One region of the Paenibacillus sp. CECT 9249 genome, then DNA from elsewhere that is predicted to be linked to it. Evidence: riboswitches for the same ligand, from Rfam matches in the RefSeq annotation. Region 1 holds a riboswitch; each other region holds the start of a gene.
The links. A riboswitch is a leader RNA that binds a small molecule or an ion and turns the genes downstream of it on or off. The one in region 1 is predicted to bind cyclic di-AMP.

Region 1 (7,298 bases):
CCGGAATTTTTGGAAACGGTGTGGGGATTCGGCTACAAGTGGAAAGGACCCGCAGCGAGATGATCAAAAAAGGGATTCGCCGCCAAATCGTATTGCATTACTTTATCGTCGTGTTTTTAACACTGATGATTGTGGAAATCGTTTTTTTGATTGCCATTCAAACGTATTACTACAACAGCATTCGTCAATATATGATGAATCACGCGGCGGTAACGACATCCTATTACGATAAATTTTACGCAAATGCATTTGCCGAGAAAGATCCGAGTTTTTTGCCAAGCTTGCTCAAAATGTTCTCGCTCGATAATACGGAGCTGCAAATTTTGAATACAAAAGGGGAAGTGCTGATCAGCTCCAGCGGATTTCAGGTGGAGAAAAGCGTTCAAACCTCGGACGTATCGCAAGCTTTAAACGGAAGCACAGGCCGCTGGTTCGGCAAGCAGGCGGGAACGAACGAATCGGTGATGGCCATTACGGCTCCGCTGAAAATTAACGGGGAAACGAGCTATTTGCTGCGCTACGTCACGTCGCTCGAAGCGGTCAACGGCAAAATCATGTCGATCGTTCTGCTCGCCGTTGCCGTCGGAATCGTCATTTTGGCACTAGTGCTCATTATTAGCATCGGGCTCGCCAACTCCATCGTGAAGCCGCTTAACAATATTACCGCGGTATCCGCGCAAATGGCGCGCGGGCGATTTGATGTGCGCGTGGAAGGCAATTATCGTTACGAGCTCGGCGAACTCGCTTCGACATTGAACTATATGGCGGAGGAAATCGTAAGAAGCGACAAAGTGAAGAACGATTTTATATCGTCGATATCCCATGAGCTGCGTACTCCGCTTACCGGAATTAAAGGTTGGAGCGAGACGTTGGAATCGGGCAATTTCACGGATCCGGAGGAAACGAAGCTCGGGATGCATATCATTTCCAAGGAAACGGAACGGCTGATCGGCCTGGTGGAAGAACTGCTCGATTTCTCGCGCTTGCAGCAAAAAGAAGTGAAATTGAATATGAATTACGTCGAGTTGGAAACGCTCATTTCCGAAACGATATTGCAGGTGCGCTCCAAGGCGGAACAGAAGCAGATTCAGCTAACGATGAACGTAAGCGGCGTTCCGTCGCCTGTTGTCGGCGATCAGAACCGGTTGAAGCAGGTATTTTTGAATCTTATCGATAATGCGATCAAATTTTCTCATCCGGAATCGAATATTTTCATTCATATCGATCATACCGATGAGACGTGCACAGTGTCCGTCCGCGATACCGGGATCGGGATCAGCGAGGAACATGTGAAGAAAGTGACGGAGAAGTTCTATCAAGTGAATCCGCTAGGCGGAGGAACCGGCTTGGGACTTGCGATTACGAACGAATTGGTCGAACAGCATCACGGCCATTTGGAAATCGAGAGCCAGCCGGGATTAGGAACGACGGTAAGCGTTATGTTGCCGAAAGCGCCTCGGACAGAGCCGCAGCCGGAGAACGAAACGCAGAAACAGCAGCAGGAGGTTTAGTCCGATTCGGGCTAAGCCTTTTTACATTTGCGCGAAGAAGAAGAGGCCGGAAGGGTTGAAACCCGATGCAAATCGCAACTATGAAGCCGACGAAGCGTTCCCGGTTTAGACTGTTATGCGGGCGAATGTTCTACAAGTCCTATGAAATATACGAGAAAGAACATCGAATTATCCAGCAATATTGGGGCGGTTTCGTGCGCCATAATGAAATATGCCGCATTGTGCGGAAGGCGAAGCGGTGGCGGACGAGTGGATTACGGAGAACAACGCTTTAATGATGTACCAACCCTAGTTGCAGGAAACAAGGACAAACGTGACTTGACGGGAGCGGCGGAGGCGTGCATTTGGGAAGCGTTGAGGCGATGTAAGGCCGGTTGGGGTAGAGATGTGCGCGACGTTCACAATTCTAACGGATGTGGGTGACCTTAAAGCGGATAAAAGAAGTTATTTCGGATTCTAACGGATCTCAGCGCCCTTATTTGTTGTTTTTCTAGCGAAAAATGAATGAATAGAGACAAATAAGGTTCGTGGGTTCCGTTACATTTTGAAAAGTCTCGATTTTGCTCAAATAGAGTCCCATAGATCCGTTAGCCGTGAAAACGGACTCACGAATCGAACCGTCTCGAAGCAATGCGACCGCGAGGCGGTTTTTTCCATTTTGCGGAATGGAAATAATACCACAAATTACTTGTATGCATATTCATGCATTTTCATTTATAATTAGTTCTTGTTTGCAGCAAGACTAGACATAAAAGGGGATTGTAGTAATGAAAAAAATAGCGGTGGCAATCATTGCAAGCTTGTTCATAATTGGCATGTTGGCGGGATGCGGCGCGGGCGCCGCCGACCGATTGGATACCGTGCAGCAAAATAAACGGATCGTTCTCGGCACCAGCGCGGACTATCCGCCTTACGAATTTCATAAAACGATCGACGGCAAAGATCAAATCGTCGGATTCGATATTGAAATCGCCAAAGCGATTGCCGACGATCTCGGCGTTGAGCTAGTCGTCGAGGACATGAATTTCGACAGCTTGCTGATCGCCTTGAATACGGGAAAAGTCGATATGGTCATCTCCGGGATGAACCCGACGGAAAAACGCAAAAAAAATGTAGACTTCTCCAACATTTACTATACGTCCGAGCAGGCGGTATTAGTGCGCAGCGAGGATCGGGATCGTTACCAAACGATGGACGATTTGGCCGGCGCCAAAATCGGGGCCCAAAAAACGACGATCTACGAGGACATTGCCCGCTCGGTGCCGGATGCCAAAGTAGAAGCGCTTAGCAAAGTTTCCGATTTGGTATTGAGCCTGGAAGCGAAGCGGATCGATGCGATCGTACTGGAAATGCCTGTGGCGGCTGCTTATTCGAAGTCCCGTTCGAACTTGGCCGTAGCAGGAGCGGAGCCTGATTCCGGAGACGAAGGGTTCGCGATTGCCGTGAAGAAAGGCAGCGCCAAACTGGCTGAGCAAATAAACCAAACGTTGGACAGACTAACGAAAGAACAACGAATCGAACAATTCGTAACGGAGGCGACGAAACTGGCGGAAACGGATTAAGCGGCGGATAAAGGAGACAGAGTATGAATATTATCTCATTTTTCGCGGAATACAAGCAATATTTCATTACCGGCGCCGCCATGACGTTGTGGCTGTCGCTGCTTACGGTCATCTTCGGCTTCCTGCTCGGTACCGTTCTCGTATTGATGAGGCTGTCAGGCGTGAAGCCTTTGCGCTGGATCGCGGTCGCTTATGTCGAATTTCTGCGCGGAACGCCGCTGATGGTCCAATTGTTCATCATTTACTTCGGGCTGACCTCGTTCAGCATCGAACTGCCGAAATTCACGTCCGGCGTCATCGCGTTGTCGATGAACAGCGCCGCTTATTTGGCGGAAATATTGCGCGCAGGCATTCAAGGCGTCGATAAAGGACAGACGGAAGCGGCTCGCTCGCTCGGAATGAGCCATGCGATGACGATGCGTTACATTGTCTTCCCCCAAGCGCTGCGCAACGTCTTGCCGGCGATCGGCAACGAATTTATCGTCGTCATTAAGGAATCGTCCATCGTGTCTTTGATCGGCGTCTCGGATATTATGTATAACGCGGAAATTGTTCGCGGAAGCACGTTCGAGGGGATGAAACCGCTCGTGCTGGCTGCCATCCTCTACTTCATATTAACGTTTACGCTGTCCAAACTGTTCGGCGTAGCGGAACGGAGGCATCAAGCCAATGCTTAACATTTCGGGATTGCATAAATCGTTCGGCAAGCTGGCGATTTTGAACAACATCGATCTTTCCGTCCGTAAAGGCGAAGTCGTCGTCATCATTGGGCCGAGCGGCTCGGGCAAAAGCACGTTGCTCCGATGCATCAATTTATTGGAGCAACCGACGCAAGGACTGATCGAATTCGAAGGCCAGGCGATCACGGCGCCGAATTACGATATCGATGCGGCGCGCGAGAAGATGGGCATGGTTTTTCAGCAGTTTCATCTATTTCCGCATATGAACGTGTTGGATAATATTACACTGGCGCCGCGCAAGGTGAAACGTAAGGACAAGCTGCAAGCCGAAGAGGAGGCAAGGAAGCTGCTCCGAACGGTCGGGCTTGAAGACAAGTCCGGCGCGTTCCCCTCGCAGCTGTCGGGCGGGCAGAAGCAGCGGATCGCCATCGTACGGGCGCTTGCGATGGAACCTCATGTCATGCTGTTCGACGAGCCGACTTCCGCATTGGATCCGGAGATGGTGGGCGAAGTGTTGGAAGTGATGAAGCAATTGGCCGCTTCCGGCATGACGATGATCATTGTCACCCATGAGATGGGATTTGCGCAGGAGGCAGGAGACCGCATCGTCTTTATGGACGGCGGCGCGATCATCGAGCAAGGAAAGCCGGCCGATTTGTTCGGCAATCCGCAGCAGGCGCGAACTCGGCAATTTTTAAGCAAAGTGTTGTAACATGAAGATGACGATCATACGCCGAGTCTCTGTGACCGGTCGTATGATTTTTTTTGTCAACATTTACAGAATTGTAATCGAACGAATCCGAAAGATCGCGTAAAAACAAGACGTATCAAGACTTACCAACATTTTCATACATACATGGTTACAAAATTGTGATATATTCATTTTAGCCGAAACTACAACAACAGTGCGGGGGATGATTTGCAGGACAACGGCTCTGGACGAAATCGATCGTCGAGCGGCGTTTCCTAGGGGTGAATCGCAGCGTTTCAGCGCGAAGGGTTGTTCCTCAACCCTAACCCGACAACTAACCTCGTAGGCAAAAGGAGGAAATGCATTTGTTTGGCAAGAAAAAACTAGCTGCCGCAGCGATTGCATTAGCGCTATCGATGCAAGCGGTACCCGCGATGGCCGAATCGTACACGGTCGGGGACAATGATACGTTTTATGTGATTTCGCAAAGGTATAACGTGGATTTGCAACTGTTAATGAACGCCAATCCGAATATCGATCCTTTGAACATTTACAAAGGATTGAAGATTGAAATTCCGACGAACGATAAGGAAGTCCGGATTCAATCGGCTCCTGTTGCAGACCAGGCAGACGAAAAGAAGACAGGCGAGGAGTCGGCTCCCAAGATGGAGGCGAAGGCCGCTATCGCTTCAACCTTGAAAGCAGCCAACGTGATCCAAACGAATGGACAACAATTGACGTATAAGAAAAAATTGGACGTAAAGGCGACCGCCTACACTTCTGCGGCAAGCGAGAACGGCGAATGGGGCGCGGTCGATTACTTCGGAAATCCGCTCAAAGTCGGAACGGTCGCAGTTGATCCGGACATGATTCCGCTTGGAGCGAAAGTGTATGTAACCGGCTATGATTTTGACGGGTTGCCTGTGGGCGGCTTTGTCGGCAAGGCGACGGATGTAGGCGGAGCGATTGACGGCAACCGCATCGATATTTTCGTCCCGACAGGGCCATCGAAAGCGAAAACGTTCGGAATTCAAAACGTGACGATTTATATTTTGGAATAGATGAATCAGACTCAGGAAGAGTGCTCTAGCGGGGCTCTCTTTTTTTGTTATAAAAAAAGTATATTCATAAAAACGGGCCAAAATGGGGAATATTGTTAGTGTTCAACTACGATTTTCGCCAGGAGGACTCATGATCGTTGATAATGAAAAGCTTCGCCAACAAGCGCGCGAACTAGCGCTGCAGCATCAGCTCCGCACGGTTCGATTCTCGCCGAAACGGGTTTGGCGCGATTTCGACGCCGACGTAGAACGTTTGCGGTCGTTCGTGCGCTCTTTGCAAGATTGTCATGCGAGTTGCTCCCAGCCTGCGGAAGAATGGCTGCTCGACAATGCGGAATTTATCGAGGAGCAAGCGCTGGATATACGGGACCAACTGTCCGATCCCTTGCTCCGCCGATTGTTCGGGCTGCGCAAGTCGGATCAATTGCGGGTGGAATCCGTTTGCGCGGATTATCTCGAACAAACGGACGGCTCGGCGGATGCCGAATCGCTCGTTACATATATCAATGCGTACCAGGAAGTGTCCGTACTCTCCATCGGGGAAGCATGGTCGCTGCCGCTTCTGATGCGGATGACGCTGATCCGGCGTCTGGCCGATGTGATGGAATCGGTTCGGGAACGCCGGGAAATATGCGTTCAGGTCGAACGATTTCTGGCGCATGTGGAGCCCTCCAAATTCAATGCCGAGACGCTGAACGCCGCGTTGGAGGAAGCAGGGGAGCGCTTCCCGCTGTCCGGCCCGATGATCGTTCATATGGTCGGGCATCTGCGGGAGTGGGCGGACGATTCCGCCATGGTGCATGATTGGCTGTTGTGCAAACTGGAGAACGGACCGGAAAGTTTGGATCGAATCGTTTCGTACGAGCATCGGCTTCAAACTTCCTATCAGGTGACGGCAGGCAATATGATCGGCAGCTTGCGCAAATTGATTCGCTACGAATGGCGCGACATATTCCAGCGCATCTGTTTGGCGGAGCGCACATTGCGCGAGGACAGCGCGGATACATATCCGCGGCTTGACGATTCAAGCAAAAATTTGCTGCGCAAGCGAGTCGAAGAACTGGCTGCGCTGATGCGCGTTCCGGAAAATTTGGTCGCGAAACAGGCGGTCGAGCTTGCCGCGGCGGAAGCGGAGCGGACGCATTCGATGCCGCAAGTAGCCGGGGCGGAGCCAGCCGGCCGGAAGGGCGATCGGCATGCGGGCGAGGAAGATTCGGAGGGCAGGCCGCAGGAAGACGGCGACTGCCATTCCTTTGAGCAACCTTCCCCGCCTCGCGCAACGTTTCTCGCCTATTATTTGCTCGAAGAGGACGGAATCAAGAAGCTGAAGCGCGCCTTGAAAACGTGCAGCAATCCCCGGTCGACGCCGGGAAGAGGATTGTTCCGGCGAAATAGCGGTTCCTATTTCGCCTTGCTTGGCGGCTCGTTTGTCGTCATATGGCTCGCGCTATCGGCATGGATCGGCGGCGGGGGCGATTACGGCGCGGCCGGATGGGCCGCCATCTTGCTCGCGCTGCTGTTTCCGGCCGGCGAGTGGGCCGTCACGGCGACGCATTGGTTGATCGAAAGCTTCGTCCGTCCCCGTCCGCTGCTGCGCTACGACTTTTCCGCCGGCATTCCTGAGGAAGCGAGCACGATGGTAGTCATACCGGTGATATGGTCAACGCCCGAAGAAGTGAAAGATATGGCGGACCGTTTGGAACTGCACTATCTGGCCAGCCGCGATCCGAATTTGCATTTTGCCTTGCTCGGCGACTTCACCGACGCTTCGGTACAGAAACTTCCGGAGGATG
Region 2 (7,298 bases), on a different contig from region 1:
GGCGTTCCATCCCATAAATTGCCACACGTCCGAACCGATATAGATCGCCCGGAACCATTCGGGCTCGTTGACGAAGTAGATCGGTTCAAAGCCGAAATGGCCCAATATCGCATTGACGATTCCATTGGAAGGGGAGAGCAGTTCTTTTAACATCCCTACGATCACGACCACGGAAAGAAAATTCGGGAAATAAGAAATCGTCTGGATAACCCGCCTTACTTTGCCGTTTATCATTTCATTCGTCAACAAGGCAAACAAAATCGGAAGCGGGAAAATGAAAAGCAAGTTTAACGTACTAAGAATGAACGTATTTTTGAATGCGACCCAGAAGCTCGGATCGTTCAGAAACATGCGAAAGTATTTCAGCCCCACCCACTCGGCGCCGAACATCGACCCGCCCGGCACATATTTGCGGAAAGCCAGAATGTTTCCCAAGATCGGCCCGTACCGGAACACGACAAAGTATGCGGCCGGAAGCAGCAGCAAAATATAATAGTGATAGTTTCGTTTCAAATATGCTTTCATGCTGGCGCTGTTCACTTTCAAATCCTCCTTCGTGTAATGTGACTCTATAATAAACGCGCTTTGCCGCGTTTCACCACGTGCAATTCCGGTTCCGTGTCACGTTTTTCTACTTATCTGAGTTTCCGCGGATTTGCCGGTCATGTCATGAAATTCTATCAAGTCACATCTTTCCACATAAGTACGGATGGAATAATGTAACACCTTGACTAGACAGGGCGCTTTGCTTACTCTGACTTTACAAGTAACGGTCGGCCGCTTTCCGGTGGGAGGCCGAAGGCATGGAGTGAGAAACCAGCGGTGAAGACATTCATTTCCAACCTCATAAGAGTCGGGTTTCGCAGCATTTTAGCGCGATTTATCATATTGTTCGTATCGATTTCCTTACTGATACAAACGATCAATTTTTTAACCTATAACGTCTATTTGCATTATGTAGAATCCGAACTCGAACGCAACTATGACCGCTCTTTGTCCAATGTGGCCGTTTCGTTGAACAAATTGTTCGAGGGCATTTACCAGTCCAATTTTTTGCTGTCCCTCGATTCCAGCGTAATGAAGGTATTCTCGGCCGATTTCAGCATCGACGAATTGCCCAAATATGCCGACATCAGTCAGAGCGTTCGGTCGCTTGCCCGCGTCAAGTATGGAAACGCCTCCATAGACAGCGCCTATATTTTGAAACGGGACAATCAATTGATCATCAGCAACGAAGGGACCTATGAGGAATCTTACTTTTACGGGAATGTATATCCGATGGAGAAATATCCGATCGAATATTGGCAGCAATACAGCGCGAATCACGATTTATTTCAAATTTTGCCGCCTTCGCGAATTACCGGATCCAATCGCAATCAGAACAAGACGATTCTTCCCGTCGTGCAGTCGAAAATTGCCGAATACGCTTCCGATAACCTGTATGTTATCCACTTAAATGCCCAATATATGACCGATCTGCTGCGCGATTACCGGCTGACGCCCGGCAGCATGATTTTCATTGCCGACCGCAATCGGAATATGCTGGCATCAACGGAAGCCAATTTTACAAACGACGGCGAACTGCAGCAATTTTTGCAGGCTGCGTTGAGCGAACCTGCCGATAAGTTCAAAGGAACTTATAAAGGGAAAAAAATGAGAGTGATTAAATATACGGCCGATTTTTTCTATAACAAAGTGGATATGATCGCGAGCATTCCGGAGGAAGATATTCTCGACAGTCTCAAAAACATCGAAAATTTGCGGTATACGGTGGAAGGATTGACGTTTTTGCTGTCGCTCATCCTGTCCATACTGTTCAGCATCAATTTGTATTCGCCGATTCAGAAGCTTGTCCGTACGTTAAGGGGATCGCAAACGCAGGAAGCCGCTTCGCACGACGGCAATGAGTTTCATTATTTGGACCGCGAAATCAACCGCATGATGAGCAATGTCCATTCGTTGAACGAGGCGCTGTCGTATACGCTTCCGCTGGCGAACGAACGCTTTTTCGTGAAAATGCTGAAAAATAATTATCCGTACGACGACGAGAGCATCGGGGCTTTTTTGAAAAACAGCAATTTTACGTTTGAGAACGATCATTTTATGATTGCCCTGATTCAAATTCATTTCCGCAAGCCGTTTTACGATACGTTTACGGAGCGTTTCCAGAACGAAGCGTCGCAAAAAATAGTAACAGTGATGAAAACGTTCATGCCGCCGCAGTGTCCCGGCTATTTCCTGGAGATTGATTCGCATTTGTTCTGCCTGCTGATTAATTTGCCCGCCCAATCGGACCGAACGGCGTATGAGGAGTATTGCGAAGAAATGGTGGGACTGTTCAAAAACGACGAGCACCTCTTGCGCATCTGTGCCGGCATTGGGGGGATTCGCCAAGGGTATAAGGGGATGCAGGAGTCTTACATCGAAGCGATGAAAGCGTTATGGCGCGTATCGCCGTTCGACGGCAAGCGGGTGTACGCGTATACGGGGAGCGATCAAGTACCCGCTCGCTATTTGCTGAGCAAGCATGACGAGAATAAACTGTTTAATTTGCTCATGTCGGGGAAACAAGAGGATGTATACGAGCTGTTGAAGCGGGTGATCGATGCGAATATCGGGCAAGGCATCCCCGATTCGATGATTAGGGAATTGTATATGCATTTCTATATTGTCGGGCTGCAGGTGCTGAAGCAGAAAGACCGGTCGCTGGACGATTCCGTCAGCAAGGAATATGTAAGCTTCATTATGTCGGGAGAATCGTTATCGGTAGACGAAATTACGCAATATATCTTTTCTTTCTTTGAAAATATTATGTTCGTATGCAGCAACGCGCAGCAGAAATTCGATGTTACCGCGTTTAAAAAATTTATAGACGAGCATTATAGCGAGGATATTCATCTGGAATATTTGGCGCAAAAGTACAACACTTCCGCCAAATATATGTCGCGCCTGTTGAAGAACGAGCTTGGCATCGGATTCCAGGAATATCTTCAACAGCTTCGCATCGGCAAAGCGAAGGAACTGCTGCGGCATTCGGACAAGCCGATCGCGCAAATATGGGAGGAAGTGGGGTTCAACAACCGAAATACGTTTATCCGGGCCTTCAAAAATCAAGAAGGGATTACGCCCAGCGATTACCGGAAAAATATACGCGCATAATGTTGGGCATAGATCAAGCCCGTCCATTCGATGCAAGAACGGACGGGCTTATTTCATGCATATAATAAAGCCCGCCGGGCTTGTCCGAAGGACTTCCGCAGCGGGCCTCATTTATTATTCTACTTCCACATCGTCATGATCCGAAGATTCATCCGGCTCAATGGCAATATCTTCATAAAGCTCCGTATTTAATACTCGTTTCGCTCCGACATAGCGTTTCTCATAATAGGAATCGCTCATACTGGAGAGGGTAATTCCTTTCTTGGTAGAGGCATGGGCGAATTTGCCTTCCCCGACGTAAATGCCGACATGGGAAATGCCTTTCCCGCTCGTATTGAAGAATACGAGATCTCCGGCTTGCAATTCGTCTTTCGCAACTTTCTGGCCGATAGAATGTTGGGATTTGGACGTACGCGGCAATTCGATGTCGAATTGTTTGAAAATATACGTCGTAAATCCGGAGCAATCGAAACCGCTTGTCGTCGTGCCGCCGCTTTTGTACTTTGTGCCGATGACGTCACCGATTGCCTGGTCGAGCTTGGAGTCCGCGAAAACGCTACCAACTTGCACGGTAAACAGAAGAGCGAGACCCGCTACTGCGCTGATGATTTTCTTCTTCAAAACAAAATACTCCTTCCAATGCCGACGAGGTTAGCTCAAGGGTTCGGTAGAAGGTTCCCTATGATCACTCTGCAACGAGATCAATTCACCCGAAATGGTTCCCCCGTTTCCCGGTGCGATAGGAATTGGGCAATATTATGTAAGCACCAAAAATATAATAGTTACAAAATTGATTACAAAGTTATTACAAAATCTTCACGAATTTCATTGTAACAGATGAAATCGACTTTTTCAAACCTTTTTTTCGCGCAGATTTGATAACGATTTGTCCAATGTGGTAAAAAAACCGTTACAGCTTGCGAATCGATATTTCCGGACATGAAAAAAACCTCTGCTTTCGCGGTACGAAAGCGAGAGGTTTGCGAATAAGTATGGGAGGGATGTTACCATTCTCGTGTTTTGCCATGCCAAATGTGATATTGCGAGGCCGTTTGCCATATTTTAAAAATAGGGCGGAACAGATGATACGATTGTTGCAAGATGAGCGCAACGAGACCCGTCCAAATCATGGCCGCTGCCGTAAACAGGCTTCCCACGACGAGAGCGACGCCAAGCAGAGTGAGCGCGACGCCCATGACCGGGATGATAGAGCGGATCGACAGCCATAACGAGAGCAGAATTCCTCTGCCGCCGATTTTGCCGAATTGCATGAAGAGAGACATTTGATGAATGAGGAGCGCGAAGGCGCCCCAAGCGAGCAAGTACGGAACTCCTTTATAGATCATCGATTGATAGGCAACTTCCTCCGCCAGCAGGCGAAGGATCCGGGGGACGATCCATACGGCCGGGACCAGCGCGACGATCGTTTCCAACCAGTAGAAGATCAGGATCGGCTTCCATGCTTTTCGGATCCCTCTGAAGAAGAGCGGTCCCGCCTCGTCCGACCGGTGGTGAATAGAGTAGAGAAGGCCCGCGTTAATGAAAGGCGACATCAACATGCGGATCGCGAACATGCCGGCAAGCATCCAAATATAATAGTCGGCGAGATCGGTTTTGATCAGTTGAAATTGTCCTTCCATCATGAACAGATGCACGCTCAGCTCCGTCGGAGCCGGATTAGGGTATCTCGCCAGCAGCGGGCTGACGATCGATTCTATGAAACGGTACAGGAAAAATCCCCATAACAATTGGTACAAAAATAAAATGATGACGATATAGAAATGGTCTTTAACCGTTTTCCATCCCTCTTTGATATATTGCTTCATCGGCCAACCCACCTCACCACGCGAGCGCGTTCAACAGGCTCTCGATTATTTTCACAACGCTCAAATTCCACCGCGTTCGAACCGGTTCTTCGACATGCGCCTTCATATAATTGTTAATATGTTTATTCTCGAGCACGATCGTATGCTGCGGATCGATCATCACCCATTCCAGCGGCGAAGTATGGGTAAGCTTATATTGTACCGTTGTCGTTTGCCCGTCCCAATTTTTGCGAACCGTTTTCCCGTCTTGAAATTGGAAGACGATCGGCACCGGATGGTAATCGCCGCCGCGTTTGCGAATGACGACGAACGATTCGGATTGGCGGACGCCGTCTACCTCGATCGTTCTCGAGTCGATCCGTTCGACGGCGAAGTCGGCCATTAGACCGCCGTATACGTATTGGTTGAAATAGTCCGTCCATTTTTTCTTCGTCACTTGTTCTACGACCCTCTGGAAATCGGCCGTTGTCGGATGCTTGAATCTCCATTTGTTAAAGTAGGTGCGCATAATTTTATTCATTGTCTTCGTCCCGACCTGGCGTTCGATGCCGATCAAGACAAGCTTCGCTCTGGTATAGACGTTTTCCGCATAATGGCTATGGTTGTTGAATTGCCAAGCCAGCTGCGGCAGAGGCGCCGGATCGGTCATATAGCTTGCCTGGATCGGCAAGTTGGGCACGATGCCGTACTCCGCTTCCATGACGCGGTCTTCCGCATACGATGTAAAGCCTTCGTCGAGCCACGCCTCCTCGAATTCATTGCTGGCAATCATGCCGTAGAAATATTGATGCCCGATCTCATGCACGACCGTCCGCTCGAGCAAATCGTATCCGGGATTGCCGCTCTCGGCTCCGAACGCGGTAACCAGCGTCGGGTATTCCATCCCCCCCGCGCCGTTCCCGTCCTTGGGCGGGACGACGATCGAGAGCGTGGAGTACGGATATTGGCCAAACCATTCGCTGTACCTCGTCAACGACGCTTTGGCGGCGTGAAAATACCGCTCTTTCAAATCTTTATGCAGCGGATCCAAATACAATTTAATGCGTACGCCAGGCACGTTCGGCGCGGAGAATGGTTCCTCGGCATATATGAAATCGGGAGAAGCGGCCCAAGCGAAGTCATGCACATCGTCGGCGTAATATTGATACGTCTTCGTGCCGTTTCGAACGACCGCTTCGCCTGTCGGGAAGCCGGTTGCCGCAACGATATAGGATGACGGGACCTGAATGTTGACGCTATAGATGCCGAAATTGGAGTAAAACTCGGAATTTCCGTGATATTGATGCAAATTCCACCCTTCGGCCGTTCGTCCTCTCATGCCGGCCGTTTCGTAAGCGGATAGTTTCGGAAACCATTGGCCCGCCATGACAAAATCGCCTGCGGCTCCCATTCGGGCGAATACTTGGGGCAATTTCACCGTGAACTTCATTTTCAACGTTACCGTCTCGTCCGGCTTGATCGGCTGGGGAAGGCGAATTTTCATCAAAGTGCGGTCATGCGCGTTGTTATCGTCGGGCTGAACGAACGAAGCCCTCTGCATGAGGGAGGCGCCTTCGGTCGTAAGCACATCGGTTACTTCCATGGAGCCGTATCCGCCTTCCTTCATCGTATCGTTCCTGAGCCTGCCTCCGGATTCCCGCATAAACGTCGTGTTCATCGATTCGAACGCGTTCGGATAGAGGTGGAAATACAGCTCCTCCACTTCGTTTTTGCCGGGATTCGTCCAAGATACCGTTTGCTCCCCGAACAATGATTTGGTCGGACCGGAATCGTCCAATCGCACATTGATATGGTACTCGACCAAACGATCGCTGAGCACTTCCGATTTCGGCGATTGAATCGTTTGCGGTTCAACGTAACCATGGTTCTGGCGTCCCTCCGGCCCGAACGAAGTGATCGAAGGATCGGATTTGCTGTAGATCATCCACAGGACGAATACGGCGGCTATCGTGATGGAGAGAGAGATGAGCACAATTCGTTTGGTATGGCGTGAAGTCATACACTTTTACCTCCCGTTGACAAGCTTCTACAGCATGTATATGTTTGCATTTTCGAGATTATTAGCTAAAATGAAATTAAATCTAAGGCCATGCTCCGGCACCGGATCGATGCGCTGCGGCGGGGATTTCCGGGCCGCATGGTTTGACTGGAATTTCAGGAGGACTTTGAATGATGAATAATGGGGAACAGAAAGAGAAGAAGATGTTCGCTTTAAATATTGTCGGTACGAAAAAACATAAAGGCTTCGGCGCCGGTTCGATCGATTTGAATAACGTCTCGCCGGTCATTATCGATCGGGGAGAGGCATACGTC
Region 3 (7,298 bases), on a different contig from region 1:
CGCTATATAATAGAAGGAAAAAATATTGCGCTCGTCAGCGACGCCGGTCTGCCGGCGATTTCCGACCCCGGCGCCGACCTGGTGCAACTGGCCCTCGCCGAACGCATTCCCGTCGTCCCGGTACCCGGCGCGAACGCGGCGCTGTCGGCGCTAATCGCCTCGGGGCTTGCCACCGACCGGTTTACGTTTATCGGGTTTTTGCCGCGCGACAACAAGGGCATCGAGAATGCGCTGCGTTCGCTGCGCTCGGCCGAGGGAACGCTCATTTTCTACGAATCCCCTCATCGTACGGCCAAAACGTTGAAGCATATGCTGGACATTTTGGGCAACCGCCGAATCGTGCTCGCGCGCGAATTAACGAAGAAATTCGAGGAATGGGCGCGGGGAACGATCGAGCAATGTCTGGCGTGGTTGGAGGAGCATCCTCCGCAAGGCGAGTACTGCCTTGTCGTGGAGGCGGGGACGTCGGAGGAAGAGGAACGGGATGCCATATGGTGGCAAGCGCTCTCGATCGAAGAGCATGTCGGGCATTACGAGGCGCGAAACGGAGGCAACCGGAAAGAAGCGATGAAACAGGCGGCGTCCGACCGGAATGTCTCGAAGCGGGATGTGTATAACGCTTTGCTCCGTCAGGAGTAAGGTAGTAAAGAGTCGGGCGGGATGGGATCCACGGATGGTTTATCCACAGGTTAGGAAAAAAAATACCCCTCGCGGCCGGGTTCAAAGCCGAGAAAGGTACCAAGGAGATATAAAAAGGTTAGAATTAACATGTGTATAAATCTATTATATACTATTTTACTTAGTTTGTCACAGGTGTTGGTATTTCAGAAATACATTCGTGACAAACAATTTTTCCTTTAAAGTATGTAACGTTTTCCGCGTTGCCGCAAAAGATGCAAGCAGGCTCGTATTTCTTGAGCATTATGCGCTCGCCGTCTACGTATATTTCCAAGGCGTCCTTCTCGCCAATGCCAAGCGTGCGGCGAAGTTCGATCGGAATAACGACCCGACCTAATTCGTCGACTTTTCTTACGATTCCTGTGGATTTCATCATAGTAAATCCTTTCTCCTCTCAAAAATGTGATGCTTCGACATATTTCGACATCTTTCTAGCTTTTTTTATGATAATAATAGTACCAAGCTTTCCCAAATAAGTCAACCTGTAAAATTAGCGGCAAGCGTACTAATTTATGGTTTCTACATGATAATTCATAGAATTTTAAAATTTCCAAGCAGGAAAAACCGCTTGTAAATTGGAAAACTAGCGATGACATAATTCGACAAAGATCTTTGTTTTTTAGTTTGTAGATTCGACATGAACGTTTCGACATAGACATGAAAACGAAAAATAAGAAATGAGAGGTGGTTATTATGCATCAGGCGCTTGCAGAGGAAAAAGTATTCAAGGACCCGGTTCATCAATATATTCACGTGCAAGACCAGACGATTTGGGATTTGATCAATACGCGCGAATTTCAACGTTTGCGCCGCATTCGCCAGCTTGGAACGTCTTATTTGACATTTCATGGAGCCGAGCATAGCAGGTTCTCCCATTCGCTCGGGGTGTACGAAATTACGCGCCGCATCATCTCCCAATTCGAACGCAGGGACGACGCCGATTGGCCGCAAGAGGAGAGGATGCTTGCGCTATGCGCCGCCTTGCTGCATGACCTCGGTCATGGGCCCTTTTCCCATTCGATCGAAGAAGCGTTCCGCATGCATCACGAAGATTGGACATGCCGCATTATAATGGAAGATTCTGAAATCAACGCCGTGCTCAGCCGGATTGCGCCCGACTTTCCCGAGCGAGTCGCCGCCGTCATTCGCAAGACGTACGAGAAGCCGATCGTCGTGAATCTCGTATCCAGCCCGCTCGATGCCGACCGGATGGATTATTTGCTGCGCGACGCCCATTTTACGGGCGTAAACTACGGAACGTTCGACATGGATCGCATTTTGCGTCTGCTTCGCCCGCACCAGGGACGAATCGTGGTGAAAGAAAGCGGCATGCATGCGGTGGAGGATTATTTTATGTCGAGATACCAAATGTATTGGCAGGTCTATTTTCACCCGGTGACGAGAAGCTCCGAGATCATTCTTAGACAAATTTTTCGCAGAGCGAAGGAACTGTTCGACAGCGGACACCGGTTTCGGTTCATGATCGAACCGCTGCCGGCTTTGTTTAAAGGCGAAATATCGATGAAACAATATGTACAATTGGATGAGGCGTTGGTTCAAACCGTATTTATGCAATGGATCCAAGACGAAGACGAAATATTGTCGGATTTATGCCGCCGCTTCATAGAGCGCAAATTGTACAAATATAGCGTGATTCCGGCGTTAGACCGGATGCTGGAGGAGGAGCTTCGCGACCAGTTCCGGCAGGCGGGTTTGCATCCCGATTACGATTTGGAGGTCGATTATCCGACGGACGAGGCGATGACGGCCCGTATATGGCTGCTTGACCGGCACGGCCACGTCAAGGATATTGCCGAAGTGTCCGATATTATTCGTTCGATCGGAGGCATACATAAAGGAAAATACCGCCTGTATTATCCGGACCATAAACTGAAAGCGGCGATGCATCGTTTTCGTCCCGACATCGCCAAGCTGTTTGAGTTGAACGAATGATATGATATATAGGAAGAGAAACGACAACGAGTATCGAATTCGACAAATGTACAGGAGGACAAAGAGATGCTATTCGACACACATACTCATTTGGATGCGGCGCAATTTGACGAAGATCGCGAAGAAGTGATCGCGCGCGCTTTGGAGCAAGGCGTTAGCCGGATGATTAATATCGGATTTAACCGGGAAACGATTCCGACGACGATGGAGCTTGCGGAGAAATACGATTTTATTTATGCGGCCGTAGGCTGGCATCCGCAAGACGCCGTTACGATGCGGCCGGAAGATTTGGACTGGATCGCGGAGCTGTGCCGCCACGACAAAGTGGTGGCGATCGGCGAAATCGGCCTGGATTATTACTGGGATACGTCTCCGCAAGACGTTCAGCAGAGCGTGTTTCGACAACAGATCGGCCTCGCTCGCAATTTACAGATGCCGATCGTGATCCATAATCGAGACGCCCATGCGGATGTGGTTCGCATTTTGCGGGAAGAACATGCCGAAGAAGTCGGCGGCGTCATGCATTGTTTTTCCGGAAGCTGGGAAATTGCTAAACAATGTCTCGATCTCGGTTTCTATATTTCGTTTGGCGGACCAATTACTTACAAAAATGCCAAGCAGCCAAAAGAGGTGCTTTCGCAAGTTCCGCTCGACCGATTATTGATCGAAACAGACTCCCCTTATCTTACACCTCATCCATTTCGTGGAATACGAAATGAGACCGGTTATGTACGTCTGGTGGCGGAGGCGGCAGCTGCGTTAAAGGGGTTGGAATTAGAAGAATTATCCAAAATTACGTTCCAAAATGCGTTAAATTGTTTTCGATTTGACTGAAAAACGCTGAAAAAGGCATGAAAAAGCGATTTATAAAGCAAAATTAAAGGATTTGTTAAAGAAAAGGGCCGTTTATTACAATTTTTTAATCTATTTTTCAGAAATACGTGGTAAAAGTCGGCTTTACAATCATCGCGGTTACAGAGTATGATTCAAATCAGAGTTTGATATCATATTTCTTCAAACCAGTCTCGCTGAGTCTCCGAACGGAGAACGGGGGAACCGAATGACGCGAACGATTGCGATCGCATCATTGATTTCTTCCAAGGGTCTAGGGGTGAATTTTGCGCCATTTCGCCATGAGCGGAATAGGCTCGAATAGGGCGACTCTCACGTCCGAATCCGACAGCTAACCTCGTAAGCGTGCAGAGAGAGGTAACCTCGTGCGTCCAATGCCTAATTTACATGTCGATACCGGAAGCCACGAAAGAGGTCCCTCTTACGTTGGCTTTCTTTTTCGTTTTCGAATAAAGACGTCCAAGACGTCATAGGCATAGAAAACGGGAGGTGAGGACTTACCTGGCACACTGGTGAGGACACAGGAAACGCAGCACCTAGAGTTCATGGCAAGCGATGTTTTCAATGCGGATCCTGTGAAAAATCTGTTATAGTCGCGTCTCAATGAATCATGCGAAACACTTAGGCGGCGGGACTATGAAGGAGGACCGAAGAAGTGGGCAATTTCCAACTAGAGGAGACCCATGGAAGACGATCATCCAGCATGTCTTTCGCGTGGCGATGGATGCATGAAAACTTGCAATTGGTCATACTACTCGCTATCGTTTCTCTTGCTTTATCTTTCATGTTGATGGTGCTCTTGAACGTAACGGCTAAGAAAGAAATCGCTTTAGTCGTGAATGGACAACACCGACAGGTCGAAACAACACACAGAACTTTGCAGCACCTGCTGGATGAACAAGCTATCTTGGTCGGCGCGCACGATTACATCTCGGCGTCCCCTTTATCGGAGATAAAGGACGGCGACATGATTCGAATCGATCATGCGGTACCCGTGCATGTGACCGCCGATGGGCAGACGAAGACGGTGTATACGACCGCATCTACCGTTCAGGACGTAATCAAGGCAAATCAAATTACTATATCCGAGCATGACAAAGTTTTCCCTTCTCCGGACACCGCGATCAACGGCGACATGGATATTAAAATCGTGCGGGTGGAGAAAAAACTGGAAGAACGGCAGTTGACCGTTCCGTTCCAAATTGTCACAAAAGAAGACCCTACCTTGGCGGCCGGTAAAGAAAAGCTGGTGCAGAAAGGCCAGGAAGGCGTCGTGATTCAAAAAATTGAAAATATATTTCAAGACGGAAAGCTGGTTTCTTCCGTCATGGTCGACAAAACGGTTCAGAACGAAACGAAGGACAAAATCGTAGCGGTCGGCACGAAGAAAGAAACGCCGCAAGTAACCGTGTTGTCGGCGAAATCGCCTGATATGGCGACAACAACCAAAAACGATGTTACGTTCTCCTACAAGAAGGTTTTGAAAAACGTTAGCTTAACGGCCTATTCCGCGGAAGAAGACGGCATCGGCACCAAGACGGCGTCGGGGACTCGCGTAACCGAAGGGCGTACGATCGCGGTCGATACGAAAGTCATTCCGATGGGATGGTGGGTATACATCGAAGGCATCGGCTTCCGCCGGGCGGAAGACAAGGGAGGCGCCATCAAAGGCAATAAGATCGACGTGTATATCGATAGCTTGAAAGAAGCGAAGCGTTTCGGCCGCAAGAAAGGCCATACCGTATACGTCATCGGGCCCAATAAGCCGGAAGCGAGCTAATCGCGCGGAGCACTGGCATTTATTCGATAAATATGTTGTAATGCTAAGAAGAGGGATTCACCTCTTCTTTTTTAATGCACGAAAGGATGTTACCCTGGTTTATGATAAAAGAAATCATTGTCGTCGAAGGCAAAGACGATACGGCCGCGATTAAGCGGGCGGTGGACGCAGATACGATCGAGACGGGCGGATCGGCGATTGATGAAGCCGTTTTGCGGCGGATCGCGCTCGCGCAAGAGCGCCGGGGCGTGATCGTATTTACCGATCCGGATCACGCCGGAGAACGGATCCGCAAAATCATATCCGCCCGCATACCGGGCTGCAAGCACGCCTTCTTGAAGCTGTCCGATGCGACCCGGGAAGGGGATATCGGCGTCGAGAACGCTTCGCCTGAGGCGATTCGCGCGGCGCTGGACAGCGTGCGCAGCGAGGTTGAGGCGGCTGGAAGTCAGATCGATTGGGAAGACTTAATGGAAGCGGGCCTCATCATCCATCCGCAGTCCGCAAAGCGCAGGAAAGCGATGGGGGAACTGCTGGGCATCGGTTATTGCAACGGCAAGCAATTTTACAAGCGCTGCGCCGCGTTTCAAATTAGCCGCGAGGAGTTTGCGGCGGCGCTGCGGCAAATCGAGAATGAAGGGCTGTAACGAGGATGAATCGACCGAATGCGGCGGGACGCGCCGATCACGATAGTAGAAACAGAGAAACGAATATGGACATCGCCACGCCGAATCGAACGAAAGACATTATTCAGCGGCATGGCTTCTCGTTCAAGAAAAGCTTAGGGCAAAATTTTCTGGTCGACCGCAACATTTTGGATAAAATTGTGCAGGCTGCTTGCCTGGATCAAACGAAGGGCGCATTGGAGATCGGTCCCGGCATCGGCGCCTTGACGGAGAAACTGGCGCAAACGGCGGGCAAGGTGACGGCCGTGGAGATCGATTCCCGCCTGATCCCCATCTTGCGGGAAGTGCTGGCGCCGTATCCGAATACGGAAGTGGTGCACGGCGATGTGCTGAAGGTCGATTTGCGCGCATTGTTCGCGGAACGCTTCGCCGGTATCGGTAAAGTGAGCGTCGTCGCCAACCTGCCTTACTACGTGACGACGCCGATTATTATGAAGCTGCTGGAAGAGCGCCTGCCGCTCGAGCATATCGTCGTCATGATTCAGAAGGAAGTCGCCGAGCGGATGGCGGCGGAGCCGGGCGGTAAGGAATACGGCAGCCTTAGCGTCGCCGTACAGTATTATTGCGAGCCTGAGCTTGTTTGTACGGTGCCTCATACCGTATTTATTCCGCAGCCTAATGTGGAATCGGCGGTCATTCGCCTGAAGGTGCGGGAAGAGCCGCCGGTCCAAACGAAGAGCGAACCGCTCTTCTTCGAGGTCGTGCAGGCATCGTTCGCACAGCGCAGGAAAACGATCGCCAACAACTTGAAAGCGCGTTTTTTCGATAAAGAGAATCGGGAGGAACTTATGCCGATCCTGCAGCGTGCGGGCATCGATCCGGCGCGCCGCGGCGAAACGCTAAGTCTCGAGGAATTCGCCCGCCTAAGCGACGAATTGTACGTTTATGGCGCGAGATGACCGGGTTCTCATCGCAAAAATAGACACCAATCCCTCTTCATGCCCATACGATAGACGAAGAGGTGATTTTGCATATGAAGCTAGGAGACCTGGTCGTACGGAAGTCTTACGGCGGAGATGTCATGTTCCGCATTGCAGCGATGCGCGCGGATCAAGCGATTATTAAAGGAACGGATTTTCGTTTGCTAGCCGATTCTCCGCTCCAAGATCTCGTCAAGGTGACCAATACGATATCGATCCACAGCAAAGAGAAACAGGCTCGCATTAAATCGATGGAATCGACGCGTTTAATGGAACAGTACCGCAAAGGGCAAACGGAAAGAAGCCAAGCCGAATTGAACCGAAAGTTGATGAACCATCAGCCTTTTTTCGAGGTGCCGGGAAAAGTGCTTCATCTGGACGGAGACGTCAATTATTTAAAAAAAAGCATGGAACTGTACGGACAGCTCC
Region 4 (7,298 bases), on a different contig from region 1:
TCGATCTGAAGAGGGATAAAGTGCCCGATGAGTCCGCCCGTATGGGAGATTCCTTTTTCCAATGGCTTACCTTGTTTGTAAACGCGTTTAGCAAGAGCAAGCTCGGCTTGTTCCTGCACATGATGGGCAAATGGGCTGGAACGACGGGCGAGCGTAAGCTCATTGTTGTTTTCAACCAGATAGATCGTGACGTCCATTTTCAGGGTTTCAGATAGCTGCCGGGTAAAACGGTCCAGCAATGATGGCATATCGACGGCAGAACCGATCTGTTTACTGAGCGCATAGAGCGTAGCGGTTTGCTTTTCTTTTTGCTTGGAATAAAGCACTTGTTGTTTAAGCCGCGCTGCCAAACTGGCTGTTATAACCGCGACCGCCAAATAAACGGCAAAGGATATCAAATACCTTAAATCTGCGACCGTGAAACTGATTACCGGCGGCACAAAAAAGAAATCAAAGGACAACAAGCCGAGCAAGGCTGCAAAGAATGCCGGCCGCAGTCCCCAAACTGCGGCATTCAAAAGAACGGGGAGTAAGAAGATCAGTGCAATATTGGTCGTTTCAAACGCGATACCAAATGGCTTTAACAGGATCGTCATCCCGGCGATAAGCAGTACGGAAATGATGTAAGGATGCCAGTCGAATTTTGAAAGGGACTTTGTCATGGTCTGTGCCTCCCATATCAATGATGAATCACTTTTACCATAAGCGTACTGTAAATAAAGCGTAAAAGAAACGTTATCCGGGGGTAAAAGTTCCGTAAAAATCTTGAAAATGAAAGAAAACAAGAGTAAAAGGGAGGAAAAGGAAGATCCCGAGCGATGAAGCATTCAATTGCAATTAGACAATAAAATTTACACCAATACCCGCCGTGCATGGCTTTACAATTTTTTGCATTCGGCGTAACATACGATTCATGAATTCAATGATTCACCGTTTTATTCGCTGAATTGCCTTTCAGGCAAACGGGGGAACCAATTGCGGAAGCTTGTGTGAGAGCGAGCATTCGCGCGGGGTGAATCCTGCCACCGAGATTCGACTCGTTGGCAGGTAGGGCGACTCTCACCGCCCGAATCCGTCAGCTAACCTCGTAAGCGACATAGGAGAGGCAACATTTATCAAAACCAGACACGGTTTATTCGCTGTGTCTTGGAAGTTGATGAAAAGCGACCTCTTTTCGTCAGCTTCTTTTTTGTTGCCTCCCCGTTTATGGACAGGAGGGACACGCGTGATGATTCAAGACGATTATTTTCTCGTTTCAGCGCCGACGGAAGGCGGCCAAGCATTTTTGCGGACGTTGGCGATGAAAGAAATGCCATATGCTGCATTGACGAACAATAAAACCGAAAAGCAAGTTCTGGAGGAAATCGGAGTCAAGCATATTCTAATGGTGAATGCAAAAGAAAGTCGCGCACCGATGATACCCGAGATGCCAATCAGGAAGGTTTACCTGTTTGAACAAAGCTTGAATTGGTGTTGCAGGTACATTCAAATATGCCGTCTCTGGACGACAAAACGAGAAATCGTAAAGTCTGAAAAAGGAGGCATGAATGTATGCTGGATATCGGAATGATTGCCTTGGCGGCTGCACTGGCCGCATCCATGATTGGCCTTGCCGGTTGGGCAGGCAAGGTTGTCGAGGAAGGACGTGGGGAAGCATGATGTGGGCGCTGGGGATCGTCGCAATCTTCATGTTTGTCTATCTGGTTTACGCTTTGGTTAAACCGGAGAAATTCTAAATCCGCTTGTTTTTAGGAAGGAGTATCGTGATATGGCCGGAATCATTGCCATTGTTGTTACATTATTGCCGGTGCTGCTGCTGGCTCGGCCCACCGGACTATATATGGCCAAAGCTTTTGATTATAACCAGTCAGGACTCGATCGATTTTACGGTCCATTGGAAAAATTGATTTATGCCATCGGAGGCATTCGCCAAGAGAATCAAACCTGGCGGAAATACGCCGCGACATTAGTGGTCAGCAATACCGTCATGATCTTGCTCGTTTATCTCGTGTTCCGAACACAGGCGTATTTGCCGTTGAATCCGGCCGGCATTGCCAATATGGACCCAAGTCTTGCGTTCAATACGGCGATCAGTTTTATGACCAACACGAATTTGCAGCACTACAGCGGTGAGAGCGGATTATCGTATTTGTCGCAAATGATTGCCATCGTTTTTATGATGTTTACGGCTCCGGCCACTGCGCTTGCCGCGGTGTTCGCTTTTATGCGCGGGCTGGCGGGCAAGCCGCTAGGCAACTTTTTCGTCGATATGACTCGCGCCATTACGCGGGTTTTGCTGCCGATTGCCTTTGTCACGGCATTCATTCTAATTGCGCAGGGGGTTCCGCAAACGCTGGAACCCGCGGCGGTCGCTCAAACGCTTCAGGGCGGAGAACAAACGATTGCCAGGGGCCCGATGGGTTCGTTCTTGTCGATTAAAGAGCTTGGGAATAACGGCGGGGGATTTATGGGCGTCAACTCGGCCCACCCGTTTGAAAATCCCAATGCGATCAGCAATCTGATCCAAATCTTGCTGATGATGCTGCTTACGACATCCCTGCCGTTTGCATACGGGAAGATGGTTGGGAATGCCAAGCAAGGACGAGTGCTGTTTGTTTCCATGGCCACGCTTTTTATTGTTTTGCTAGGCGTTTCGCTGACAGCCGAGAATGCCGGCAACCCTGCTTTGAACGCGCTCGGTATTCAGCATAATCAAGGGAGCATGGAAGGCAAGGAAGTCCGATTCGGTCTGGCGCAGTCATCGTTATACTCCGTCGTCACCACAGCCTCGGAAACGGGGGCGGTGAACACGATGCATGATACGTTAACGCCAATTGGCGGTATGATCGCCATCGCCAACATGATGCTGAATACCGCATTCGGCGGTGTCGGGGCCGGCTTTATGAACGTACTGATGTACGCCATGATCGGTGTGTTTCTATCGGGCTTGATGGTAGGTCGTACACCGGAATTTCTGGGTAAAAAACTGGAAGGCAAGGAAATGAAGCTGATTGCCGTCACGATGTTGGTTTCGCCTTTTCTAATTCTGGTTCCAACAGCTGTCGCGCTGTTCAGCTATCCCGATACCATCTCCAATCCGGGCTTTCACGGCTTAACGCAAGCGATGTATGAATATACCTCGTCTGCGGCCAACAACGGTTCCGGGTATGAAGGGTTGGGCGATAATACGTTGTTCTGGAACATTACGACAGGAATCGTGATGTACGTGGGCCGTTTCTTCTCCATTGTCGCCTTGCTTGCAGTAGCCGCTTCGCTTGCCGCCAAGAAGCCGGCGCCGGAAACAACAGGCACCTTCCGGACAGACACAGGTTTGTTCGCCGTAGTATTTTTGGCCGCTGTGCTGATCGTTGGTGCGTTGACGTTCTTTCCAAGTCTCGTACTCGGTCCGATTGCGGAACAGTTAACATTGAAGCCATAAGTTTGATTTAATGGAGGTTCTTAAGATGCAAACCAAAAAATCCATGCTTAGTGGGCCGATTATTCGGAATGCTGTCAAGGAAGCGTTCATGAAGCTGGACCCTAGAGTCATGTTTCGTAATCCGATCCTGTTTGTGGTGGAGATTGGTTTTATCATCACGTTGTTTCTATGCTTTGTTCCCGGAGCGTTCCAAGGTTCGACACCGGGTTGGTTCAATATGGTGGTCGCCGCCATTTTGCTGGTGACGTTGTTGTTTGCGAACTTTGCGGAGGCATTGGCTGAAGGAAGAGGCAAGGCGCAAGCCGATTCGTTAAAACAAACGAAAAAAGACATTGTTGCAAACAAATGGGTTGGGGGAGAGATGAAGCAGGTTGCTTCAACGGATCTACGTAAAGGAGATATCGTCGTCATATCACAGGGAGAAATGATTCCGGGAGATGGCGAGGTGATTGAAGGGCTCGCATCGGTAGACGAATCGGCCATCACGGGAGAGTCCGCGCCTGTTATTAAGGAAGCCGGAGGCGATTTCTGTTCCGTAACGGGCGGAACGCGTGTCATTAGTGACCAGATTAAAGTGAGGATCACCAGCGATCCTGGCGAATCGTTTCTGGATCGGATGATTGCACTTGTTGAAGGCGCAAAGCGGCAAAAAACGCCGAATGAAATTGCCCTGAATACGGTTCTGATCAGTTTGACCCTGATTTTCCTGATTGTCGTTGCGACACTGCCGTTTTTCGGGAACTACTTGAATATTGAAATTGATGTGGCTGTCCTCATTGCCTTGCTCGTTTGCCTCATCCCGACCACAATCGGAGGGCTATTGTCTGCCATCGGAATCGCGGGAATGGACAGAGTGACCCGGTTTAACGTGCTCGCCATGTCGGGGAAGGCTGTGGAAACTGCCGGAGATATCAATACGATCATTTTGGACAAGACCGGTACAATCACGTATGGCAACCGGATGGCGAGCGAGTTTATCGCGGTTGGCGGCGCAAAGCAAAGCGATGTAGGCGAATGGGCGGCTATCAGTTCATTGAAGGATGAGACGCCGGAAGGGCGTTCCGTACTGGACTTGATGAAAAAGCTGGAACTCGGGTACAACGAATCATCTGCTTCCGGTGGGGAGTTCATCGAATTCAAAGCGGAAACACGAATGAGCGGGATCGATTTGACAGATGGTCGCAAAGTGCGCAAAGGGGCTGTCGACGCGATTAAAAAATGGGTAGCTGCGCAGAACGGGACTATACCGAACGATCTGGATGCGGCAGCTGATAAAGTTGCTTCTGCCGGGGGAACACCGCTAGCAGTGGCGGTCGATAACCAAATTTATGGCGTCATCTATTTAAAAGATACCGTCAAGCCCGGCATGCGCGAACGTTTCGACCAAATGCGCCAAATGGGCATTAAAACGGTGATGTGTACAGGCGATAACCCGTTGACCGCCGCTACGATCGCACAGGAAGCCGGCGTCGATGACTTTATCGCAGAGAGCAAGCCGGAAGATAAAATTGCTGTGATTCGGCGGGAGCAAGCGGAAGGCAAGTTGGTGGCCATGACGGGGGACGGCACGAACGATGCTCCTGCATTGGCGCAGGCGGATGTGGGAATCGCCATGAATAGCGGTACGGTAGCCGCTAAAGAAGCGGCCAATATGGTCGATTTGGATTCCGATCCTTCAAAGATAATCGAGGTCGTTGCAATTGGAAAGCAGCTTCTGATGACGCGCGGCGCACTTACCACGTTCAGCATCGCCAACGATATCGCCAAGTACTTTGCAATCTTGCCTGCTATGTTTATGCTCGCCATTCCGGAGATGAATGCGCTGAATGTCATGCAGTTGGGATCGCCAATGTCGGCTATTCTATCAGCGCTCATTTTCAATGCGATCATCATCCCGCTGTTAATTCCGCTGGCGATGAAAGGCGTTGCCTATAATGCAGTCAGTTCTGCGCAACTGTTAAAACGCAATATGTTTATTTATGGCTTAGGCGGTGTCATTGTCCCCTTTGTCGGCATCAAACTTATTGACCTTGTTATCCATTTGTGGGTATGACGAAAGGAAGGACTGGAAATGAAATTATTGGCATCCAGCTTGCGAATCAGCTTGCTGTTCATGGTATTATGCGGACTTGGTTATAACTTGGCGGTCACCGGGATCGCGCAGATCATTTTCCCCGAACAAGCCGATGGAAGCCTGGTTCAAGACGACGATGGGACGGTAATCGGCTCCAAGTTGATTGGACAGTTGTTTTCCGAGCCGGAATATTTTCATGGCCGCGTCTCCAGTATTGACTATCAGGCGGATGGATCGGGATCGCCGAACTATGCGCCGTCGCATCCCGAATTGATGGAACGGGTGACAGCATCTGTGGAGGAATGGAAAATGAATAACCCCGAGGTTCCTGTCAGCGACGTACCGATGGATCTTCTGACCAACTCTGCATCCGGCTTGGACCCTGATATCAGCCCGGAGGCGGCACGTGCTCAAATTCCAAGGATTAGCCGTTTGACCGGTATTGAACAGAAACAATTGGAAAGCCTTGTGCAAGAGCAAACGACCGAGCGTGCGCTTGGTTTTCTGGGCGAACCTGCGGTAAATGTATTGCAACTCAATATCGGGCTGCAACGACTACTGGCGAGGTAAGCGATAAACTCTCCCTGCCTTATTTTTCCCGGCAGGGAATTCCCGTTTGTAGTTTGTTTCAAGGAATGAGGAGATGACATGGAGCCATTCAAACGAAAAACACCGGAAGAAATCTTATATTCCATTTACCGGCTTCATCGAGGCCGTTTAAAAGTTTACATTGGCGCGGTCAGCGGTTCAGGCAAAACGTATCATATGCTCCAAGAAGGACAAATGTTAAAACGGCAAGGGGTTGACGTGGTGATCAGTGCCGTTTCAACCGGACAACGCCCCGAGACGCTGGAGCAGATTGGCGATCTGGAGCGGATTCCAAGCATCCATTGGGTAAAGGATGGCGTCGACTACAAGGATTTGAATCTGGAATCGTTGCTGCAGCGCAATCCGGAAGTGGTCCTAGTAGACGGTCTGGCCCATCGGAACAGGGAAGGGGCGCATCATTCGACAAGAGTGGACGACATTCGCTATCTGCTGGATCGGGGAATCAGTGTCATTACGACGGTTAATGTCTATGAGCTGGAAGGGGTAATCGAACTCGCTCATAAATTAACGGGCATCACTGCGGAGCATACGATTCCCTCCGATATACTAGATTCGGCAGATGAGGTTCGCCTGATTGATGTGACGCCGGAGGCGATACTTGAGCGGTTATCGGATGGTCGTTTCCGGCACCCTGATCCGACCCTGTTCAAACGGGGGAATTTGGCGAAACTTCGGGAGCTTGCCTTGCGGCTTGTGGCCGAAGGGGTGAATGAATCGCTGGAAAAGCATCGGGAAGCTTCCGGGTTATTCGGTCCTTCCGGCGCGGCGGAGCGAATCCTTGTGTCTGCGCAATACCATTGGAACGGTTCGATTTACGTGCGCAGAGGTCAGCAGGTGGCCAAACGGCTCGGCGGCGATCTGCTTGTCGTCACCTTTATCAATCCTAAACAAACCCTGTCTAAAGAAGCTATGGCCTTTAAACGCTCATTGCTTCAATTGGTTGAAAAAGTAGAAGGATCATTCGAGGAAGTACCGATTGCTTCCCGGCGAGAACTGCCTCGAAAATTGGTCCATTACGCAGCTAGCCATAATGTTACCCGAATCGTCATGGGACATTCCAAGATGAGTCCATGGCAAGAGTTTTGGAGAGGATCGCTCGCAAACCGGCTACTGAGCAAAATCAAAAATGTCGACCTCTTGTTTATGGCCGATAGTTCGGAACGGGAAGGCAGACGA

Region 2: linked by a shared signal. The riboswitch ahead of LQ229_RS21345 (C40 family peptidase) and the one ahead of LQ229_RS19425 (3D domain-containing protein) in region 1 are both predicted to bind cyclic di-AMP.
Region 3: linked by a shared signal. The riboswitch ahead of LQ229_RS22395 (3D domain-containing protein) and the one ahead of LQ229_RS19425 (3D domain-containing protein) in region 1 are both predicted to bind cyclic di-AMP.
Region 4: linked by a shared signal. The riboswitch ahead of LQ229_RS16375 (hypothetical protein) and the one ahead of LQ229_RS19425 (3D domain-containing protein) in region 1 are both predicted to bind cyclic di-AMP.

What each region holds. Positions count from the first base shown of each region.
Region 1 is NZ_CAKKLI010000033.1:26,525-33,822, reverse strand. Features, by position in the region: gene LQ229_RS19455 (response regulator transcription factor) at 1-63, shown strand, start outside; gene LQ229_RS19450 (HAMP domain-containing sensor histidine kinase) at 21-1,511, shown strand; gene LQ229_RS19445 (hypothetical protein) at 1,592-1,786, shown strand; gene LQ229_RS19440 (transporter substrate-binding domain-containing protein) at 2,279-3,073, shown strand; gene LQ229_RS19435 (amino acid ABC transporter permease) at 3,097-3,750, shown strand; gene LQ229_RS19430 (amino acid ABC transporter ATP-binding protein) at 3,743-4,465, shown strand; cyclic di-AMP (ydaO/yuaA leader) riboswitch at 4,630-4,807, shown strand; gene LQ229_RS19425 (3D domain-containing protein) at 4,804-5,505, shown strand; gene LQ229_RS19420 (glucoamylase family protein) at 5,636-7,298, shown strand, end outside.
Region 2 is NZ_CAKKLI010000042.1:144-7,441, forward strand. Features, by position in the region: gene LQ229_RS21335 (hypothetical protein) at 1-540, opposite strand, end outside; gene LQ229_RS21340 (AraC family transcriptional regulator) at 823-3,159, shown strand; gene LQ229_RS21345 (C40 family peptidase) at 3,274-3,780, opposite strand; cyclic di-AMP (ydaO/yuaA leader) riboswitch at 3,785-3,922, opposite strand; gene LQ229_RS21350 (hypothetical protein) at 4,164-4,985, opposite strand; gene LQ229_RS21355 (M1 family metallopeptidase) at 4,999-6,984, opposite strand; gene LQ229_RS21360 (YwhD family protein) at 7,158-7,298, shown strand, end outside.
Region 3 is NZ_CAKKLI010000047.1:7,951-15,248, forward strand. Features, by position in the region: gene rsmI (16S rRNA (cytidine(1402)-2'-O)-methyltransferase) at 1-639, shown strand, start outside; gene LQ229_RS22380 (AbrB/MazE/SpoVT family DNA-binding domain-containing protein) at 800-1,054, opposite strand; gene LQ229_RS22385 (HD domain-containing protein) at 1,372-2,631, shown strand; gene LQ229_RS22390 (TatD family hydrolase) at 2,698-3,465, shown strand; cyclic di-AMP (ydaO/yuaA leader) riboswitch at 3,648-3,845, shown strand; gene LQ229_RS22395 (3D domain-containing protein) at 4,187-5,263, shown strand; gene rnmV (ribonuclease M5) at 5,365-5,910, shown strand; gene rsmA (16S rRNA (adenine(1518)-N(6)/adenine(1519)-N(6))-dimethyltransferase RsmA) at 5,976-6,848, shown strand; gene yabG (sporulation peptidase YabG) at 6,923-7,298, shown strand, end outside.
Region 4 is NZ_CAKKLI010000023.1:21,372-28,669, forward strand. Features, by position in the region: gene LQ229_RS16370 (ATP-binding protein) at 1-662, opposite strand, end outside; cyclic di-AMP (ydaO/yuaA leader) riboswitch at 931-1,110, shown strand; gene LQ229_RS16375 (hypothetical protein) at 1,229-1,570, shown strand; gene LQ229_RS16380 (hypothetical protein) at 1,552-1,659, shown strand; gene kdpF (K(+)-transporting ATPase subunit F) at 1,659-1,736, shown strand; gene kdpA (potassium-transporting ATPase subunit KdpA) at 1,769-3,439, shown strand; gene kdpB (potassium-transporting ATPase subunit KdpB) at 3,465-5,492, shown strand; gene kdpC (potassium-transporting ATPase subunit KdpC) at 5,511-6,083, shown strand; gene LQ229_RS16400 (universal stress protein) at 6,162-7,298, shown strand, end outside.